DNA from 3 places in the Arthrobacter sp. NPDC056886 genome. Region 2 is predicted to be linked to each of the others. Evidence: riboswitches for the same ligand, from Rfam matches in the RefSeq annotation. Region 2 holds a riboswitch; each other region holds the start of a gene.
The links. A riboswitch is a leader RNA that binds a small molecule or an ion and turns the genes downstream of it on or off. The one in region 2 is predicted to bind thiamine pyrophosphate.

Region 1 (6,232 bases), on a different contig from region 2:
CAGCTACGTGCTCATCACTCTCGGCGGAACGGGCCCGCGCATCCGGGCCGGCGTGACCTACGTGGTGGTTTCGGTTGTGTCCTCGGTGCTGTTCCTGATCGCGATCGCCATGATCTACGGCGCCACCGGAACCATCAACATGGCGGACCTCGCCATCAAGCTCGGGGACCTGGACCAGGGCACCCGGACGCTGCTGCACGTCATGCTGCTGGTGGCCTTCGGCATCAAGGCCGCCGTCTTCCCGCTGTCCTTCTGGCTCCCGGACTCCTATCCCACCGCACCGGCCCCGGTCACCGCGGTGTTTGCCGGGCTGCTGACCAAGGTGGGCGTCTACGCCATGGTCCGCACGGAGACGCTGCTGTTCCCGGGGGATGCGCTTAACGCCCCGCTCATGGTCGCGGCGCTGCTGACCATGGTGGTGGGCATCCTGGGCGCCCTGGCCCAAAGCGACATCAAGAGGCTCCTGTCCTTCACCCTGGTCAGCCACATTGGCTACATGGTATTCGGCCTGGCCATGTCCACGGTGGCCGGCCTGGGCGCCGCGGTGTTCTACGTGGCCCACCACATCACCATCCAGACCAGCCTGTTCCTGGTGACCGGCCTGATTGAACGCCGCGGCGGCAGCTCGTCCATGGACCGCGTGGCCGGGCTGGCCAAGCTCTCCCCGGTGCTGGGGGTCCTGTTCTTCGTCCCCGCCATGAACCTGGCCGGAATCCCGCCGTTCTCGGGTTTCCTGGGCAAGCTGGGGCTGCTTCAGGCAGGCGTCGAACTGGGCACGCCGCTGGCCTACGCCCTGGTGATCGGCGGCGTGCTGACCAGCCTGCTGACCCTGCTGGCCATCGCGAGGGTCTGGAACCGGGCGTTCTGGCGCAAGCCCGAGGACGCTGAGCACCCCGATCCGGTGCTCCTGGCGGCACCGGCGGATTCCGCCACCGGGGACCGGGCCGGGAAGACCAACGTGACCCTGCTGCCCCGCACCATGGTGGGCTCCACCCTGGGCCTGGTGGTCTTTGGCGTGGCCCTGACGGTCTTCGCCGGGCCGCTGTTCAGGGTGGCCGACCAGTCTGCCGAGGAGATGCTGGACAGGTCCTCGTACATCCAGGCTGTGCTGGGCGAGGACGCACCGGTGCCGCCCGTGCCTCCGGCGGCCCAGCCCGGGCAGGCCCAGCAGCAGGGCGGCGGCAAATGAACCGGAAAAGGATCTCGCTGCGCCAGGAGCTGCCGCTGCTGGTGTGGCTCGTTTTTGTCTGGGGTGCGCTGTGGCAGAACTTCAGCCCGGGCAATCTCCTCTTCGGGGCCCTGATCGCCGTGCTCGTGGCGCGCATCTTTTACCTGCCCCCGGTGGAGCTCGGCGGCCGCTTCAACGTGCTCCGCGCCGCGCCCTTCGCCCTTATCTTCCTAGGAAAGGTGGTCGCGGCAAGCTTCCAGGTCCTGTACCTCGCCGTGGTCCGCGGCCCCAACGTGGTCAGCGCCATCGTCGCCGTGCCGCTGCGGAGCCACTCCGACCTGCTGGTCACGGCCACCGGTCATGTGATCTCGCTGATTCCGGGATCCCTCGTGGTGGAGGTGGACAGGTCAACGTCCACGCTCTACATCCACGGCATCAACGTCCGCAATGCCGAGGACGCGGCCAAGCTGCGCAAGGAGGTCCGGGACACTGAGGCCGGGCTGATCAGGATCATGGGGACCAAAGACGAACTGTCCGCCCTTACACAGGAGACCGTCGCATGATGCAGACCGTCCTGACGGTGACCGCCGTCGTACTTTCCCTGGCCGCGGCGGGGGCGATCATCCGGATCGGGCGGGGCCCCTCGCTGCTGGACCGGGTGCTCGCCGCCGACGTGCTGCTGGCCATTTTCGGGGCGGCCCTGTGCATCGACATGGCCGTCAACCGGCACCTCAACAACCTGATGCTGCTCGTTGCGATTTCCCTCATCGGCTTCGTTGGCTCGGTCACCGTGGCCCGGTTCGTGGCTGAGCGGAGGGAGGGCATCCGTGAATCCTGAAACAGTGATCGATGCCGTCTCCGCCGTGTTCATGGTGGTCGGCGCGCTCATGTCCCTCGGCGCCGCGATCGGGCTGTTGCGGTTCCCGGACCTCATGAGCAGGATGCACGCCGCCACCAAGCCGCAGGTCCTGGGCCTGTTCCTGCTGCTGGCGGCCCTGGGCCTGCAGATGCGCACCTGGTGGGTGTGGCCCGTCCTGGTGGTGGCCTGGCTCTTCCAGCTGCTCACCGTCCCGGTGTCCGCCCACATGGTGGGCCGGGCCGGCTACCGGACCAAGCACCTGCACCCGGAGCTGCTGAGCTCCGACGAGCTTGAGGCCGTAGTCCAGAAGGCGGCCCAAAAGGCCGCCCAGCAGGCGGCCAACCACGGGGCGGACGACGACGCCGGCCGTTGAGCCCGTGCGGGGCTGACGGCGGCCGGCGCTGTCGGCCATACCGCGACCGGAGCCGCGGCTAGCCGAATCTGGTCAGACGATGTCCTGGGTCTTGGCGAAGCGGGTGATCGCGCGCTGGGTACCGCGGTTGGCGAGCACCTGGATGATGGCGCTGACCGATGCGGAGATCAGGGCGAACGTCAGGGCCGAGCGCAGCGTGGTGGGGACATCGTCGTCGTGGCCCGTGGGCGGCTTGTTGCCCGTGGACTTCTCCCAGATGGCGTCCACCAGCTTGGTGCCGGCAAAGCCGGCCACGAGGCTGATGCCGGTGCCGAGCAGCTTGATGACGATGTTCATTCTTCGGTCTCCTTGGGACGGGAACGGATTTCCCCTAGCCTAGCGTTCCGGTGTCAGGACCATCCGCAGGGCCTCGACCACGAGGTCGTGGTCCGCCTTCTGGGGCAGGCCGGACACGGTGACGACGGCGACGGCGCCCGTGCCGCGCACGTAAATCGGGAACGCCCCGCCGTGGGCGGCGAACTCCGTCTGATCCCACCAGGCGTTGTCTTCGATCCTTCCGCCGGCAGCCCGGGCCCGGAGGCCCACCAGCAGGGACGGGACCTCGTACCGCAGGGCGGTGCGCTTCTTGGCGTTGATCCAGCGCTCGTTGTCCGGCGTGGCGCCGTCCAGCGCGGCGTGGAAGAGCACCTGCTCGCCTTTGGTGATGTCGACGGCGATGGGCAGCGTGCGTTGCCTGCCCAGCTCGACCAGGAGGAGGCCCAGGTCCAGGGCGTCGTCCTTGCTGAACGACGCGAACTGGAGCGCCTCCATCTCGGCCAGCACGCGGCCGATGAGCGCCGCCAGTGACCCCGGCGGCTGCGGCTCGCCCGAGTCTGGGTCGTAGTCCCCGGAGGGACCATGTGTGGCTGGTGTCTGCGTCAAAATAATCCAGCTTTCCCGTAGGTGACGCGGCCGCCCGCTGGCGGGTCCGGGTGTCCGACACGTCGACTCTACCAAGCGGCTTTTCCCGGCCGCGGCGGCTGGCTCTGCCAGGTCCCCGATTGTGACGGCACAGCACTGAAAACCCGGCCGCCCGGGTGTAAACTGAGCCAGCCCACAAGGGCGAAATAATTTACGACAGGGGAGCGCCGCCGCCGGGCATCGCCGGAAAAATCCGGGGAAACCGTTGGTGGGCGCTGAGAGTGCGGACAGCCGCAGACCCTCGAACCTGATCCGGTTAGTACCGGCGCAAGGGAGTCGAGTTCTCAGGGTGCGCGGAGGGCGGCGGAAGCCGGCCGGCCGGAGCACCCTCCCCTCCTGTTCCTCAGGAGGACGACATGACAGATATTTCAGCGCAGCATGGTTCCGCCAGCCGTTCATCCGCCCGGCGCAACTACAGCTGGCGTGTGGTGGACATAGTGGTGGCCGCGTTGATCGCCGTTGCCGGCGGCGTCATCTTCTGGGCCTGGTCCCAGGGCGCGAACCTGATTTCGGCCCCCGTGAACGCGCTCTACCCGCCGCTGAGCGGACTCTACGCCGGCGGCTGGATGATCCCGGCGGTGCTGGGCATGCTCATCATCCGCAAGCCGGGCGCAGCGCTCTTTTGCGAAACCGTCGCGGCCACGGGCGAGCTCATCATGGGTTCGCAGTACGGCACCACGGTGCTGATCTCCGGCATCCTGCAGGGCCTCGGCGCGGAACTGGTCTTCGCGGCCTTCCTCTACAAGAAGTTCAACCTTCCGGTCTCGCTGCTGGCCGGAGCCGGCGCTGGCCTCTTCTGCGGCCTGAACGATTCCTTCCTGCCGTGGGGCTGGAACATCGCTTACGCGGCCGGTGACAAGCTCGCCTACATCGTCTTCACCACAATCTCGGGCGCAATTATTGCCGGCGGGCTGGCCTGGCTCGCCACCCGCGGCCTGGCCAAGACCGGAGTGCTGGCTTCCTTTGCCTCCCGCAAGGCCGCCACGGAGCCCGTGTTCTCCTGATCTCACATCCTGAACCTCTCACCCTGAATCCTGCAGAGAACCTATGAGATCTTCACCAGGCGTCCGGCCGGCCGCCGTCACGGCACGCGGCTGGGGCTGGCGGCATGCCGGACGGCCCCGGCCCGCAGTCAGCGGCCTTGACCTGGACATTCGGCCGGGGGAGCGCGTGCTTCTGCTGGGTCCCTCCGGCGCCGGCAAATCCACGCTGCTTCACGCCCTGGCCGGCGTGTTGGGCGACGGCGCGGCAGGCGCCTCCGGGACAGCCGGCGACGCCGAGGACGCTGACGAGACCGGAAGCCTGCTAATCGACGGCGCCCCGCCACGGGCGCAGCGCGGCCGCGCCGGGCTTGTGCAGCAGGACCCGGAAACCCAGGTGGTGCTTTCCCGGCTCGGCGACGACGTCGCCTTCGGGGCGGAGAACCTCGCCGTCCCGGCGGCGGAGATCTGGCCGCGCGTGCGCGAGGCGCTCGACGACGTCGGGCTGGGCCGGCTGCCGCTGGACCACCCGACCTCGGCCCTCTCCGGCGGACAAAAGCAGCGGCTGGCGCTCGCCGGGATCCTCGCGATGCGGCCGGGGCTGCTGCTGCTCGACGAGCCGACCGCCAACCTCGACCCCGCCGGCGTCCTGGAGGTCCGCGACGCCGTGGGCCGCTGCCTGGACAAGACCGGCGGCACCCTGGTGGTCGTGGAGCACCGGGTGGGGGTCTGGAAAGACCTGGTGGACAGGATTGTGGTGCTGCAGCCCGGCTCCGCCGCAGGCTCCGCGGCATTTAACTCCGCCGTACTCATTGACGGGCCGCCGGACCGGGTCCTGGCCGAGGCGCGGGACATGCTCATCGGTGCGGGCGTGTGGGTGCCGGGCCACGTCCCGGCGACCCGGACGCGGCGGCCGGCGCGGGACTTGGGGCAGCTCCTGCTCTCGGCCGACGGGCTCGCGGTGTCCCGCGAGCGGCCGCGGCGTGCCGGGCTGCGCGGCGGCTTCCGCACGATCGCGCCGCGCCCGGTCCAGGCCGGGGTTTCGGTCCAGGTCCGCGCCGGCGAGGCCCTGACCATTACCGGACCGAACGGCGCGGGGAAGTCCACCCTGGCGCTGACGCTGGCGGGTCTCCTGCGGCCCGTCGCCGGGACGGTCTCCGCCGCGCCGGAGCTCAGCGGTGGCGCCACTGGCCATGCCCCTGGCCGCGGAGGCAGCGCCGCCGGGACCGATCCGTACCGGTGGAAGGCTAAGCAGCTGATCGCCAGGATAGGCGCCGTGTTCCAGGAACCCGAGCACCAGTTCGTCACCGGCAGGGTCCTGGACGAGCTCATGTTCGGCCCCCGCCACCTCGGCTACGGCGAAGACCGCGTGGACGAGCTGCTGGAGCGGCTGCGGCTGACAGAGCTCGTGGACGCCAACCCCTACACGCTCTCCGGCGGCGAGAAGCGCCGCCTTTCGGTAGCCACGGTGCTGGCGGCGCACCCGCAGGTTCTGGTCCTGGACGAGCCTACCTTCGGCCAGGATGCCAACACCTGGGCCGAACTCGCCTCGTTCCTGTCCGAGCTCCTGGACGCCGGCACCGCCGTCGTCTCCGTGACGCACGACGCCGAATTCAGCGCCGTCCTCGGCGGCACCGAACTCCGCCTCCGGCCACGGGAAAGTGCAGCCGCTGTTCCCGGCCCGGAACTTGAGCTGCCGGAAGGGGCCTCGCCATGAGGGCCGCACTGAGCCTGCGCGGCAACCACGCGCTGCTGACCCGCGCCAACCCGCTCGCCAAGTTCACGGCGGTCACCCTGATCACGCTGGTCCTGGCGCTGTCCATTGACTGGGTCTCGGCGTCAGTGGCGCTGGCCTTCGAACTGCTGCTCCTGCCGCTGGCGGGGCTGACCCT
Region 2 (6,232 bases):
AACGCGCTGAAGTCCGGCGACTCCGTGTTGGTCCAGGTCACCAAGGACCCGGTCGGCCACAAGGGCGCCCGCCTCACCAGCCAGATCTCGCTGCCCGGCCGCTACCTCGTGTACGTGCCCGGCGGTTCCATGACCGGCATCTCCCGCAAGCTGCCCGACGTCGAACGCAACCGCCTCAAGCGCATCCTCAAGGACCGCCTGCCCGAGGACGCGGGCGTCATTGTCCGCACCGCGGCCGAGGGCGCCTCCGAGGAAGAGCTGACGCACGACATCAACCGCCTCCGCGCACAGTGGGAGGGCATCGAGAGCCAGTCGACATCCACCAAGATCCTCGCCCCCGAGCTGCTCTACGGCGAACCTGACCTCACCATCAAGGTGGTCCGCGACGTCTTCAACGAGGACTTCTCCAAGCTGATCGTCTCCGGCGAGGAAGCCTGGGACACCATCGAGGCCTACGTCACCTACGTGGCACCGGACCTCGTGGGCCGGCTTGAGAAGTGGACCAAGGACACGGACATCTTCGCTGCCTGGCGCATCGACGAGCAGATCCACAAGGCCCTGGACCGGAAGGTCTTCCTGCCCTCCGGCGGCTCCCTCGTGATCGACCGCACCGAAGCCATGACCGTGGTGGACGTCAACACCGGCAAGTTCACCGGCTCCGGCGGCAACCTCGAGGAAACCGTCACCAAGAACAACCTGGAAGCGGCCGAGGAAGTGGTCCGGCAGCTGCGCCTGCGCGACATTGGCGGCATCATCGTGATCGACTTCATCGACATGGTGCTCGAATCCAACCGCGACCTCGTGCTGCGCCGCATGGTGGAGTGCCTGGGCCGGGACCGGACCAAGCACCAGGTGGCCGAGGTGACCTCGCTGGGCCTCGTGCAGATGACCCGCAAGCGGATGGGCACCGGGCTGCTGGAAGTCTTTGGCGAACAGTGCGAGACCTGCGCGGGCCGCGGCATCGTCACGCACGACGAGCCGGTGGAACACCGCCGCGCCAACACGGTGGCCGCGGAGCACTACGTGCCGCGCACCGAGGCCCAGCCGGCTGCCCGTACGGAGCGCAAGAGCCGTCGCCGCGGCAGGGGAGGCCAGGGCCCGGAGACGGCGCCGGCCGCCCCCGCCGCCGTCCACGCCGAGCCCACCGAGGCCGAACGCCACGCCAAGGCTGAAGCCACCCGTGCCGCGCTGGCGAACATCGCCGCCGCTGCGCACGCCGCGCACCTGCACGACGGGGAGGCCGCCGCTGCCAGCGACGCCGGGGCCCGCCAGGCCGCCGTCGACGCCGTCACACAGCTCGCTGCCGCGGAAGAGGCAGCCGGACGTCCCGCGACCGTGCTGACGTTTGGCGGTGAGCAGGTGGCCCTGCCCTTCGTCGAGCACGCCGAGGGCACGCCGGAACCGGCCCTGACCCTGGACCTGCTGACCGAGGCTTTTGCCAACCTGGGCGACGCCGAGGCTGGCAAGCAGGACGAGCTGCAGGCCCCGGCCACCGAAGCACCCGAGGCACCCGCAGCCGTGCGGGCTGCGGAGGCTCCCGCCTCGGGGGCAGCGGACACCACCACTCGTGGCCGCCGCGGGCGCCGCAACCGGAGCGCCAGCCGCGCCCAGGGCGCTGCGAACGAGACCTCCGTGGAGCACCGCGAGGCGACACGGCCGGCAGCGGCCGGATCGGTTCACGAGGCCAAGGCGCCCGCCGCGGCCAGGCCGGCCTCCGTCCCGGCCGGCAACGAGCCGATCATCCTCGGCGTCGGCGTACCGGCGTCGGAGCTGTAGTCCTCCGCGACTGATCGCTTCCCCGACCGGTCACTTCGACTGGCCGGGCCCGCTGCTGCGTTAACGGACCAGCCCGGTGGCAACGGCTAGGCTGGAACACTGACACGGGGTGCCGCGCATCGGGCCGGCTGAGATCCAGACCCGTTGAACCTGTCCGGTTAGCACCGGCGAAGGGATGTCTGACTTGTCCGCGAGACCGAACCCGTCCGAGTTTCTGCCCAGCGACTTTCTGCTCTCCAAGCCCTCCCACCCGTCGCCGGCCACGCCGCTGCGCATTCCCCGGGTGCTGGCCATCGCCGGGTCCGACCCGTCCGGCGGGGCCGGGATCCAGGCCGACCTGAAGAGCATCGCGGCGAACGGCGGCTACGGCATGGCCGCCATCACGGCCCTGACAGCGCAGAATACCCAGGGCGTGCGCGGCGTCCACGTGCCCCCGGCCGCGTTCCTCACCGCCCAGCTGGACGCCATCAGCGACGACATCGGCATCGACGCCGTCAAGATCGGCATGCTCGGCGACGCGGCGGTGATCGACGCCGTCCGCAGCTGGCTGGAAAAGGTGCGCCCCGCCGTCGTGGTCCTGGACCCGGTGATGGTGGCCACCAGCGGTGACCGGCTGCTGCAGGAATCGGCCGAGGCCGCCCTGCAGGCACTCCTGCCGCTGGCGGACCTCATCACGCCGAACCTCGCCGAACTTGGCATCCTGCTCAGGGAGCCCGCCGCGGCCGACTGGGCTGAGGCCCTGGCCCAGGGCAAGCGGCTGGCCGCCCTGACCGGCACCACCGTGCTGGTCAAGGGCGGTCACCTCCAGGGCGGACAATCAGGGGACGGGCCCGACGACGGCGGATCTGTCGACGGCGATGCCGGGAACGATGCCGGCGCCGGCTGCCCGGATGCGCTGGTCAACACCGGTGGCCTGCTCGGCACCGAAACGGTGGTGGTGCCGGGGGAGCGGATCGCCACGCGCAACAGCCACGGCACCGGCTGCTCCCTGTCCTCGGCCATGGCCACCGTGCAGGCCCGGCTGGGGGACTGGGAAGCGGCGTTGCGGGAGGTGAAGCCGTGGCTGCTGGGTGCGCTCCGTGAGGCCGCGGTCCTGGACGTCGGCTCCGGCAACGGCCCGGTCCATCACTTCCACCACATGCAGCGCCCCACAGACGGCCTGCCCGGCCAGGCCAGCCAGCACGGCCCCGCCGCCCACGGTCCGGCCGAAGGCGAGTTCGCCGCAGCCCTGCGCGCAGGGGCCGCGGACGATCTTGACGCCATCTACGCCCTGGACTTCGTCCGTGGACTGGCCGACGGGACTTTGCCCGAGCGCGAGTTCGCCTACTACCTCGCCCAGGACGCCATCTACCTCAACGGCTACTCCCGGGTCCTGGCCCGTACCGCGGCGATCGCCCCCACCGAGGCCGAGCAGCTGTTCTGGGCCCGTTCGGCGCAGACATGCCTGGAGGTCGAGTCAGAGCTGCACCGGTCCTGGCTTAGCACCCGACCCACGGCGCCCACCCTGGGCCCGGTGACGAAGTCCTACGTGGACCACCTGCTGGCCGCCTCGGTGTCCGGCAGCTACGGGGTCCTCGTGGCGGCAGCCCTGCCGTGCTTCTGGCTCTACGCCGAGGTCGGTTCCACCCTGCACCGGGAGTTCCTTGCCGGCGGCGCCCCCGTGGCACACCCGTACGCCGACTGGCTGCGGACGTACGCCGATGAGGACTTCGCCGCCGCGACCCGGCAGGCCATCGCGTATACAGACACTGCGGCACGACGGGCATCCGAGAGCGAACGGGAGGCCATGGCACTGGCATTCCGGCAGTCGTCAGGCTACGAAGTGGCCTTCTTCGACGCGCCGCGGCTGTACGCCTGACACAACCTGCCCCGCACAGCGGCTACGATAGTGGGGCACGGTTCCGGAAGTCGTTGCGGCAGCACAGCATCTAGACAGTCGAGATCACGGTCAAGAACATTGACATGATCTTTGCTGCAAGACGTTGTGGCGCCTATCACGGACTATCCGCCGGAACCAGCCTCATTTGCGGCCGAAGGCAAAATTAGCGTATTCTAGATCTTCGGTGCTTACGCCAACACTTGGGTTATGACCCTGTGAACAGCCTGCTTGGAATTCCAAGTGGATTTGTTCCGGGGGTAGCTCATGGGTTCCCCCGGGGAATCCACCGGCGTTGAGGCACAGCGTGAGCCGGTCCATACAATTTGGTTCCAGGTTCCGCACGCAAATCTAGTAATAAACGTCGAGAGAAGTGAGTTCCCCAGTGGTGTACGCGATTGTCCGCGCAGGCGGCCGCCAAGAGAAGGTTTCCGTTGGAGACTTCGTTACCCTGAACCGCGTCCCCGGTGGAGCCGGCAGCACCTTTGAGTTGCCCGCACTGCTCCTGGTGGACGGTGACAAAGTCACGTCTGCTGCTGCGGACCTGGCCAAGGTAACGGTTACGGCTGAGATCCTCGAAGACCTTCGTGGTCCGAAGATCGTCATCCAGAAGTTCAAGAACAAGACCGGTTACAAGAAGCGCCAGGGTCACCGTCAGGAATTGACCAAGGTCAAGATCACCGGTATCAAGTAACTCTTCGTTACCGTTCAGGTTCCAGCAGATTCCCCAGAATTTTTGAAGGCAGGCATTCCAAATGGCACATAAAAAAGGCGCGAGTTCCACTCGCAACGGTCGTGACTCCAACGCCCAGTACCTCGGCGTCAAGCGCTTCGGTGGCCAGGTAGTTTCCGCAGGCGAGATCATCGTTCGCCAGCGTGGCACCCACTTCCACCCGGGCGCCGGCGTCGGCCGCGGCGGGGACGACACCCTGTTCGCCCTGGCCCCCGGTGCTGTCGAGTTCGGCACCCGCCGTGGTCGCCGCGTTGTGAACATCGTGGCTGCTGCAGCTGCAGAGTAGCAATAAGTTCTAAATCGGTGGGGCGGGCCATTAGGTCCGCTCCACCGGTGTTTTAACCGCATTACAATCATCTTGGGCCCCTTTGTGGGTCCGGGGAACAGCACTGAGGAGATCCACGTGGCGAGCTTTGTAGACCGGGTAGTACTGCACGTATCCGGCGGTACCGGCGGCCACGGCTGTGTCTCCGTTCACCGCGAGAAGTTCAAGCCCCTCGGTGGTCCCGACGGCGGTAACGGCGGCAACGGCGGCGACGTCATCCTGCGCGTCGACCCCCAGACCACTACCTTGCTCGACTACCACCACGCGCCCCACCGGCACGCCACCAACGGCGGCCCCGGCATGGGTGACTGGCGCGGCGGCAAGAACGGCGAAACCCTGATCCTTCCGGTGCCCGTGGGCACCGTGGTGAAGTCCAAGTCCGGCGAAGTCATCGCCGACCTCGTGGCCGAAGGCGACGAATACATCGCCGCCGCCGGCGGCATCGGGGGCCTCGGCAACGCGTCCCTGTCCTCCCAGAAGCGCCGCGCGCCCGGCTTCGCGCTGCTCGGCATCGAGGGCGAATCCAGCGACGTCGTCCTTGAACTGAAGTCCATCGCGGACATCGCCCTGGTCGGCTTCCCCTCCGCGGGCAAATCCAGCCTCATCGCCGCCATGTCCGCCGCCCGGCCCAAGATCGCCGACTACCCCTTCACCACCCTCATCCCGAACCTGGGCGTCGTCCAGGCCGGTGAAGTCCGCTTCACCATTGCCGACGTCCCCGGCCTGATCGAGGGTGCCAGCGAAGGCAAGGGCCTCGGCCACCACTTCCTGCGCCACGTCGAGCGCTGCGCCGCCCTGGTCCACGTGCTGGACTGCGGCACGCTCGAATCCGACCGCGATCCGCTCTCCGACCTCGCCATCATCGAGGCCGAGCTGGAGAAGTACGCCGTGGACATGAGCTACAGCGGATCCGACGGCGAAGTGGTTCCGCTGAACCACCGCCCCCGCCTGGTGGCCCTGAACAAGGTGGACCTTCCCGACGGCAAGGACATGGCCGAGTTCGTCCGCCCCGAACTGGAATCCCGCGGCTACAAGGTCTTCGAAATCTCCGCGACGAGCCACGAAGGACTCCGCCAGCTCGGCTTCGCCATGGCCGAAATCGTCCAGGCCGCCCGCGACGCCGTCGCCGCGACCCCGCCGAAGGTGGCGGCCCCCGTGCTGCGCCCCCGCGCCGTCAACGAGACCGGCTTCACCATCCGCCGCGAAGAGAAGAACCTCGAACCGCTCTTCCGCGTCCTCGGCGACAAGCCCGTGCGTTGGGTCAAGCAGACCGACTTCACCAACGAGGAAGCCATCGGCTACCTCGCCGACCGCCTGGCCAAGCTCGGCGTGGAAAACGAACTGTTCAAGCAGGGCGCCGTGCCGGGCGACACGGTGGTCATCGGCGAGGACGACGGCGTCGTCTTCGACTGGGAGCCGACCATGATGGCCGGCGCCGAGCTGCTCGCCTCACCGCGCGGCACCGACGTGCGCTTCGCCGACATCGGCGACCGCCCGACGCGTGGCCAGAAGCGCGACGAGC
Region 3 (6,232 bases), on a different contig from region 2:
CGCGGTCTTTTCCAGGACGGGCCCGGATTCGGCCTTGCTCCGGTGGATGTCCACATGGATGCGGCTGGCGCTTGGGGTGGACGTTTCCCGGAACCGGAGCGAGGGGCCGCGGCCGTGCGGGTCCATGAGGACTCCGAAACGGCCCTTACGGTAAGCGAGGGCCACCCGCCAGACCTCCGAAACCCCGGCGGGGTCCTCCGAATCGATGGCTATATCCACCGTCCGGTGCAGGCCCGGCTCCGCGGCGGCACCGACTGCGGCGGCCGCCACGCTGGCCGCCGCCGCAGCCTGGACGTCCCGCGGCGTCACCTCGGTGCCGGCGTCGTGGGAACTGTAGCGAAGAAAGACCCGGTTGTAGCGCCAGTCCAGGTCCGGATGGTGGTTCTGCTCTTCGGCGAGGCGCCCGACGGCGGCGATCAGCTCGAGTGCGGCGGCCGCCGTCGGCGCCTTGTACACGGTCACCAGCCCGCCGAGGCGGTACCTCCAGTCCGGCAGGCCCGCCAGCGCTTCGTCGATTTGGGGGCGGGTGAGGATGTCATCCGTGGCTGCCATGACAGTCTCCTTCACTGGTTGACCGACAAGACCGGCGGCGTACCGGGAGCGGCCGGACTCAGAGGAACTCGGCCCGGCCTTCCATCGCCGAGGACGCCAGCGCGTGCTCGCGGCGCGGGATCCTGCCAGCCTTTTTTGCCAGCCTACCGGCGATGACGGCATGCTTGAAGGCCTCGCCCATGAGCACGGGATTCTGCGCCCGGGTCACGGCCGTAGCCAGCAGCACCGCGTCGCAGCCGAGTTCCATCGCCAGGGCCGCGTCCGAGGCCGTGCCGATCCCGGCATCCAACACCACGGGCACGGACGCCCGCGAGACGATCAGCTCGATGTTGTGCGGGTTCAGGATGCCCAGGCCCGTGCCGATCGGGGCGCCCAGCGGCATCACGGCCGTCGCGCCGAGGTTTTCGAGCCGGAGGGCAAGCACGGGATCGTCGTTGGTGTAGGCGAAGACCTTAAAACCGCGCGCCACGAGCTGTTCGGTGGCGTCCACCAGTTCGACGGCGTCCGGCAGCAGGGTGTGCTCGTCGGCAATGACTTCGAGCTTGACCCAGTCCGTTTCCAGGGCTTCGCGGGCCAGCTCGGCGGTGAGGACGGCGTCCCTGGCGGTGAAGCAGCCTGCCGTGTTGGGCAGCACGCGGATCCGGTGGTCCTCGAGCAGCTGAAACAGCGAGCCCGTCTCCGCTGGCGAATAGCGGCGCATTGCCACCGTGGTCAGCTCGGTCCCGGAGGCCACGAGCGCCGCCCCCAGCCCGTCCAGGCTCGGCGCACCGCCGGTGCCCATGATGAGGCGGGAGCCGAGGCTCACGCCGTCGACCACGAACGGGTCGGCCACCGACCCGGTCGCCGGTACGGCCGGTGTTCCTGCCAATGTGGTCTCGTTCATGCTGGTCATCCTCCCTGGACTGCCGTGACAAGTTCGACGTCGTCGCCGTCGGCGAGCGCCGTGGCGTGCCACTGGCTGCGCGGCACCACTTCAGCGTTGCGGGCCACGGCGACACCGAGCTTGCCCCCGTCGGCGGCCCGGCCGTCGGGGCCGATGCTGCGGCCCGTGAGCTGGCTGACGAGTGTGCTGACGGAGGCGCCGTCGGCGACGCTCTGCTCCGTTCCGTTCAGTCTGATGTTCATGCTGCTTCCTTCTTGGGGCTGTCCCCGGACGTATCCGGGATGCGGGAGAAACGGTCGGGGCGGAATCCGGCCCAGCGCGGGTCCGGTGGCCCGTCCATGAGTTGCCGGCACACGGCCGCAGCCGCGGGGGTCAGCAGGACGCCGTGCCGGAAGAAGCCTGTGGCGATGACGAGTCCCGGGATGTCCCCGCCGTCCGGGCCCGCGACCCGCCCCAGCAATGGGGCGTTGTCCGGTGTGCCGGGCCGTGCCCGGGCCGTGGCTTCGAGCAGCTCCAGCTCGGCGACTGCGGGCACCAGCTGCTGGGCGTCCCGCAGCAGCTGGTAGACGCCGCCGGCAGACAACGCGTGCGGATCCGACGGTCCGTCCTCGCGCTGGGTGGCTCCGATCACCACGGTGCCGTCCTGGCGGGGGACGATGTACACGGGGACCCCGCGCACCATGCCCCGCACGGTGGCCGTCAGCAGCGGCAACAGGCGCGGAGGCACGCGAAGCCGGAGGATGTCGCCGTAGACAGGCCGGAGCGGCAGTGCCAGCCCGGCGGGCAGGTCCTCGAGCCCGGCGGCGCCAAGGCCGTTGGCGACGACCGTCTCCGCAGCCCGCACGGAGCCGCCGCCGGCCAGCCGCACCCCGGCGACCTGTCCGTCCTGCCACAGCAGGCCCGCCGCGCGCCGCCGGACGAAGCTCCCGCCCTCCGCGCCGAGGACGCTGGCGAGCCGGGCGAGCAGCAGCCGGGGGTCCACCTGGTGGTCGGCCGGGATGTCGAAGGCGCACGAGATGCCGGGACTGAGCAGGGGCTCCCGGCTGCGGGCCTCGCGCACTGTGAGTGGTTCCACGGTGAGGCCGCAGGCCTGCTGGACTTCCCTCAGGTCCGCGAGCGCGCGCCGGTCCGCCGCGTCGGCCCCGACCGCGAGGGTAGGGTTCGTCAGGTAGCCGGTCCCCGCCCGGGGTTCCGTGCCGTCGGCACCGGCCTCCGTCCCGGCGTCGAGGCCGGCAGCGGTGTCGAGGCTGGCAGCGAATCCGGGCCACAGCCGGGAGGACTCAAGCATCAGTTCCAGCAGCTGTTCCTCCTGGTAGTGCAGTTCGCTGACGGGGGCCAGCATGCCGGCGGCGGCCCAGCTGGCTCCGCTGCCGGGAGCATCGTCGATCAAAACCACAGACCGGCCCGCGCGGCTGGCCTCGAACGCTATGCCATGCCCGATCACCCCGCCGCCGATCACGGCAACGTCTGCGGTGATGTCCTCTGGGATGATTGGCTCTGTGGTGATGCTCTCTGAGAAACCGGGCCCGGTGTCACAAACCCCGGCGGCGGCGTCATTTGCGGCTTCGGCTGCGCGGCCGGCTCGTGTGCCCATAAAAAAATTCCTTCCCTACGCCGGTACTAGCCGGATCAGGTCAAGCGGTCGGCTCTGACGCCCTCTCAGCCGTGCAGCGGCGACATGGCTGCTGCGGGCTCCCGCGGTATGCGCCCAGTTTAGAGGAACTAGGCTGGACCCATGAGCCAGGACCGCCTCCACACCACCGCCCGCCTCTACTTGTGCACTGACGCCCGCAGGGACCGCGGCGACTTCGAGGACTTCGTTGACGCCGCCTTCGCCGGCGGGGTGGACATCATCCAGCTGCGCGACAAATCACTCGAGGCAGCCGAGGAACTCGAACTCCTGGAGGTCCTGCACGCCGCAGCCCAGCGCCACGGACGACTGTGGGCCGTCAATGACCGGGCGGACATCGCTTCCTTATCCGGGGCACCGGTGTTCCATATCGGCCAGAAGGACATTTCGCTCGACGCAGCCCGTGGCTTCTTGGGCAAGGATGCCGTGATCGGCCTGTCCACCCACAGCCCGAAACAGGTGGACGCCGCCATTGCTGCCTCGCCCAGCCGCAAGGGACTCGACTATTTCTGTGTGGGCCCCGTGTGGGCGACGCCCACCAAGCCGGGGCGAGCCGCCGTCGGCCTTGATCTGGTGCGCTACGCCGCACAGGCGATCGGCCAGGCGGACGCTGAGGGAACCGGCAAGGTGGACGGCGTCATCCCGTGGTTCGCGATCGGCGGGATCGACCTCAGCAACGTCGAGCAGGTAGTCGAGGCCGGTGCCCGGCGGATCGTGGTGGTCCGGGCGATCACGGACGCCGCCGATCCGGCCCACGCCGCGGGTGCGCTGCTGGCGGCGCTGGACGCCGCTGCATCGTAGGCAGGTTCCCCCGGCGGCCGCCGGCACCCCGGCCGGCACTGAACCTAGCCGGCGAGCCCCAGCCCTGCCATCCGGCGCCCGTGGTTCACCGCGAGTTCGGCCGTCAGGCCGCTGACCAGCTCCCGGGCGCCGGCGTCGTCCAGGCCCGAGAGCCCGGCGAGGAACGCGTGCTCAAGGCTGACCCGCTGGGCGTGGGTCAGGACCTCCCCCAGCAGGCGCCTGGCCCACAGCGCCAGGCGCGACGCCAGCCGGGGATCATCGGCCAGGGCCGCCTTGAGCCGCTCCTGGAGCACGGCCGTGGACTCGCCGGTGGAGCGGACCTGACCGATTAGCTCCCGGGTCCCGGCGTCGACGTACCGGCCGACGGCGCGGTAAAAGTCCGCGGAAACGGTGTCGATCACGTAGGCCTTCATGAGCGCCTCATACCAGTCCGCCGGGCGCGTCCGCTCGTGGAAGTGGTCCACCGAGGGTTGGAACGGCAGCATGGCGGCCTCGGTGTCCAGGCCCATGTGCTCGAGCCGGGCGCGGACCAGTTCGTAATGCTGGAACTCGACCACTGCCATCCTGCCCAGCACCGCACGGTCATGCAGCGTGGGCGAATACCGGGCACTCGAGGACAGCCGCTCGAAGGCGGAAAGCTCGCCATACGCCAGGACACCCAGCAGATCCGCCACCAAGCTGTTGTAGAGGGCAGGATCGTCCGCAGTTGCGCTCATCATCCAAGACTAATAGCGGAAATCGGGCTACCCTGATTTTCGTGTCACATCATCGCCTGACCCCCAGTGTCCACGAGCAGCAGAACCAGCTTGCCGAGGCTCTCAAGGCGTTGCGCACCACGCTGGAACTGCCCGGTCCGTTCCCCGATGACGTGGTGCGCGACGCGGAAGCAGCGGTGGCCGAGCACAAGCTGCCGGACCTGGACCTGACGCATGTCGAGTTTGTGACTATTGATCCGGCGTCGTCCACCGACCTCGATCAGGCCCTGTTCATCGAACGTAGCAACGGGGGCTACAAGGTGTTCTACGCCATCGCCGATGTCCCGTCCTTTGTCGCCCCCGGAGGGGCGCTCGACGCCGAGACCCGGCGCCGCGGCCAGACCTTCTACACCCCGGACGGCCGGATTCCGCTGCACCCGGAGATCATCAGCGAGGCCGCCGGCAGCCTGCTCGCCGGGCAGTTGTGTGCGGCGTTCGTCTGGGAGTTCGAGCTCGACGCCGCCGCAGAGGTGACCTCGGTCCTCGTCCGCCGGGCGCAGGTCCGCAGCCGGGCCAAGCTCAACTACAAGGGAGTCCAGGCCGAGCTCGACGCCGGCACCGCGGCGCCGGTGCTGCAGTTGCTCAAAGAGGTGGGCATCAAGCGGGTGGAGCAGGAACGCCTGCGCGGCGGCGCGAGCCTGAATATGCCCGAACAGGAGATCCAGCAGCTGCCCGACGGCGGCTACCGGATCGTGGCGGCCCCGCCGCTGCCGGTGGAGGACTGGAACGCCCAGATTTCGCTCATGACCGGGATGGCCGCCGCCGCTCTCATGCTCCAGGGCAAGGTCGGCATCCTGCGCACCATGCCCGCCCCGGACGAGGCGTCGCTGCGGCACTTCCACCGGCAGACCCACGCCCTCGGCAAGCCCTGGGACGGGGAAATGCGCTACGGCGAGTACCTGCGGACCCTGGACCCCACGGACCCCCGGCAGCTGGCCATTGTGCATGCGGCCGGGATGCTCTTCCGCGGTGCCGGGTACACGCACTTCGACGGCACGGTGCCGGGAGCCGCCGTCCAGTCCGCCATTGGCGCGGCTTACGCCCATTCCACGGCCCCGCTGCGGCGGCTGGTCGACCGCTTCGTGCTGGTGATTTGCGAGGCCCTGAGCAACGGCACCGAGGTTCCGGCCTGGGCCCGGGAGGCCCTGCCGTCCCTCCCGGCCATCATGGGCACCTCGGACCAGCTCGCCGCGAAGCTGGAGCGGCTCTCGCTGGACACCGTGGAGGCGGCGCTGTTGGTCAACCACGTCGGCCAGGAATTCGACGCCGTCGTCATCTCCGGCCCCAAGCCGGCGAAGAGCGCGAACGGCAACACAGCGGTCAGCGTCAACGGGAATGGCAACGGCGGCAAAGCCAACGGCAACGGGAACGGGAACGGCCCCTCCGGGATCGTCCAGATCGCCGAGCCCGCCGTGACCGCACGATGCCCCGGCGAACTGGAGCCGGGCACGCAAGTCCGGGTCCGGGTGCTGTCCTCGGACATCGCCACACGCGAAATCGAGCTGGAGCTCGTGGGCTGACGGTCCGCCCCAGGCCCGCTATCGGTCCGCGGCCGGCACACTCCCGCGGCGCGATCACGGGTCCAGTCGAGGATCCGGGCCGTGTACAGCT

Region 1: another riboswitch for thiamine pyrophosphate. It lies ahead of ACFRJ8_RS09580 (ECF transporter S component); the one in region 2 lies ahead of ACFRJ8_RS04440 (bifunctional hydroxymethylpyrimidine kinase/phosphomethylpyrimidine kinase).
Region 3: another riboswitch for thiamine pyrophosphate. It lies ahead of thiO (glycine oxidase ThiO); the one in region 2 lies ahead of ACFRJ8_RS04440 (bifunctional hydroxymethylpyrimidine kinase/phosphomethylpyrimidine kinase).

What each region holds. Positions count from the first base shown of each region.
Region 1 is NZ_JBHUBT010000004.1:310,350-316,581, reverse strand. Features, by position in the region: gene ACFRJ8_RS09610 (Na+/H+ antiporter subunit D) at 1-1,189, shown strand, start outside; gene ACFRJ8_RS09605 (Na+/H+ antiporter subunit E) at 1,186-1,731, shown strand; gene ACFRJ8_RS09600 (monovalent cation/H+ antiporter complex subunit F) at 1,728-2,006, shown strand; gene mnhG (monovalent cation/H(+) antiporter subunit G) at 1,996-2,400, shown strand; gene ACFRJ8_RS09590 (DUF4235 domain-containing protein) at 2,473-2,736, opposite strand; gene ACFRJ8_RS09585 (heme-degrading domain-containing protein) at 2,776-3,321, opposite strand; TPP riboswitch at 3,509-3,652, shown strand; gene ACFRJ8_RS09580 (ECF transporter S component) at 3,717-4,364, shown strand; gene ACFRJ8_RS09575 (ABC transporter ATP-binding protein) at 4,408-6,057, shown strand; gene ACFRJ8_RS09570 (energy-coupling factor transporter transmembrane component T family protein) at 6,054-6,232, shown strand, end outside.
Region 2 is NZ_JBHUBT010000002.1:273,600-279,831, reverse strand. Features, by position in the region: gene ACFRJ8_RS04445 (Rne/Rng family ribonuclease) at 1-1,776, shown strand, start outside; TPP riboswitch at 1,872-1,969, shown strand; gene ACFRJ8_RS04440 (bifunctional hydroxymethylpyrimidine kinase/phosphomethylpyrimidine kinase) at 1,952-3,634, shown strand; gene rplU (50S ribosomal protein L21) at 4,038-4,346, shown strand; gene rpmA (50S ribosomal protein L27) at 4,408-4,671, shown strand; gene obgE (GTPase ObgE) at 4,789-6,232, shown strand, end outside.
Region 3 is NZ_JBHUBT010000003.1:281,195-287,426, reverse strand. Features, by position in the region: gene ACFRJ8_RS07115 (4a-hydroxytetrahydrobiopterin dehydratase) at 1-552, opposite strand, end outside; gene ACFRJ8_RS07110 (thiazole synthase) at 611-1,435, opposite strand; gene thiS (sulfur carrier protein ThiS) at 1,441-1,677, opposite strand; gene thiO (glycine oxidase ThiO) at 1,674-3,029, opposite strand; TPP riboswitch at 3,024-3,144, opposite strand; gene thiE (thiamine phosphate synthase) at 3,171-3,866, shown strand; gene ACFRJ8_RS07090 (ferritin-like fold-containing protein) at 3,911-4,585, opposite strand; gene ACFRJ8_RS07085 (RNB domain-containing ribonuclease) at 4,624-6,141, shown strand.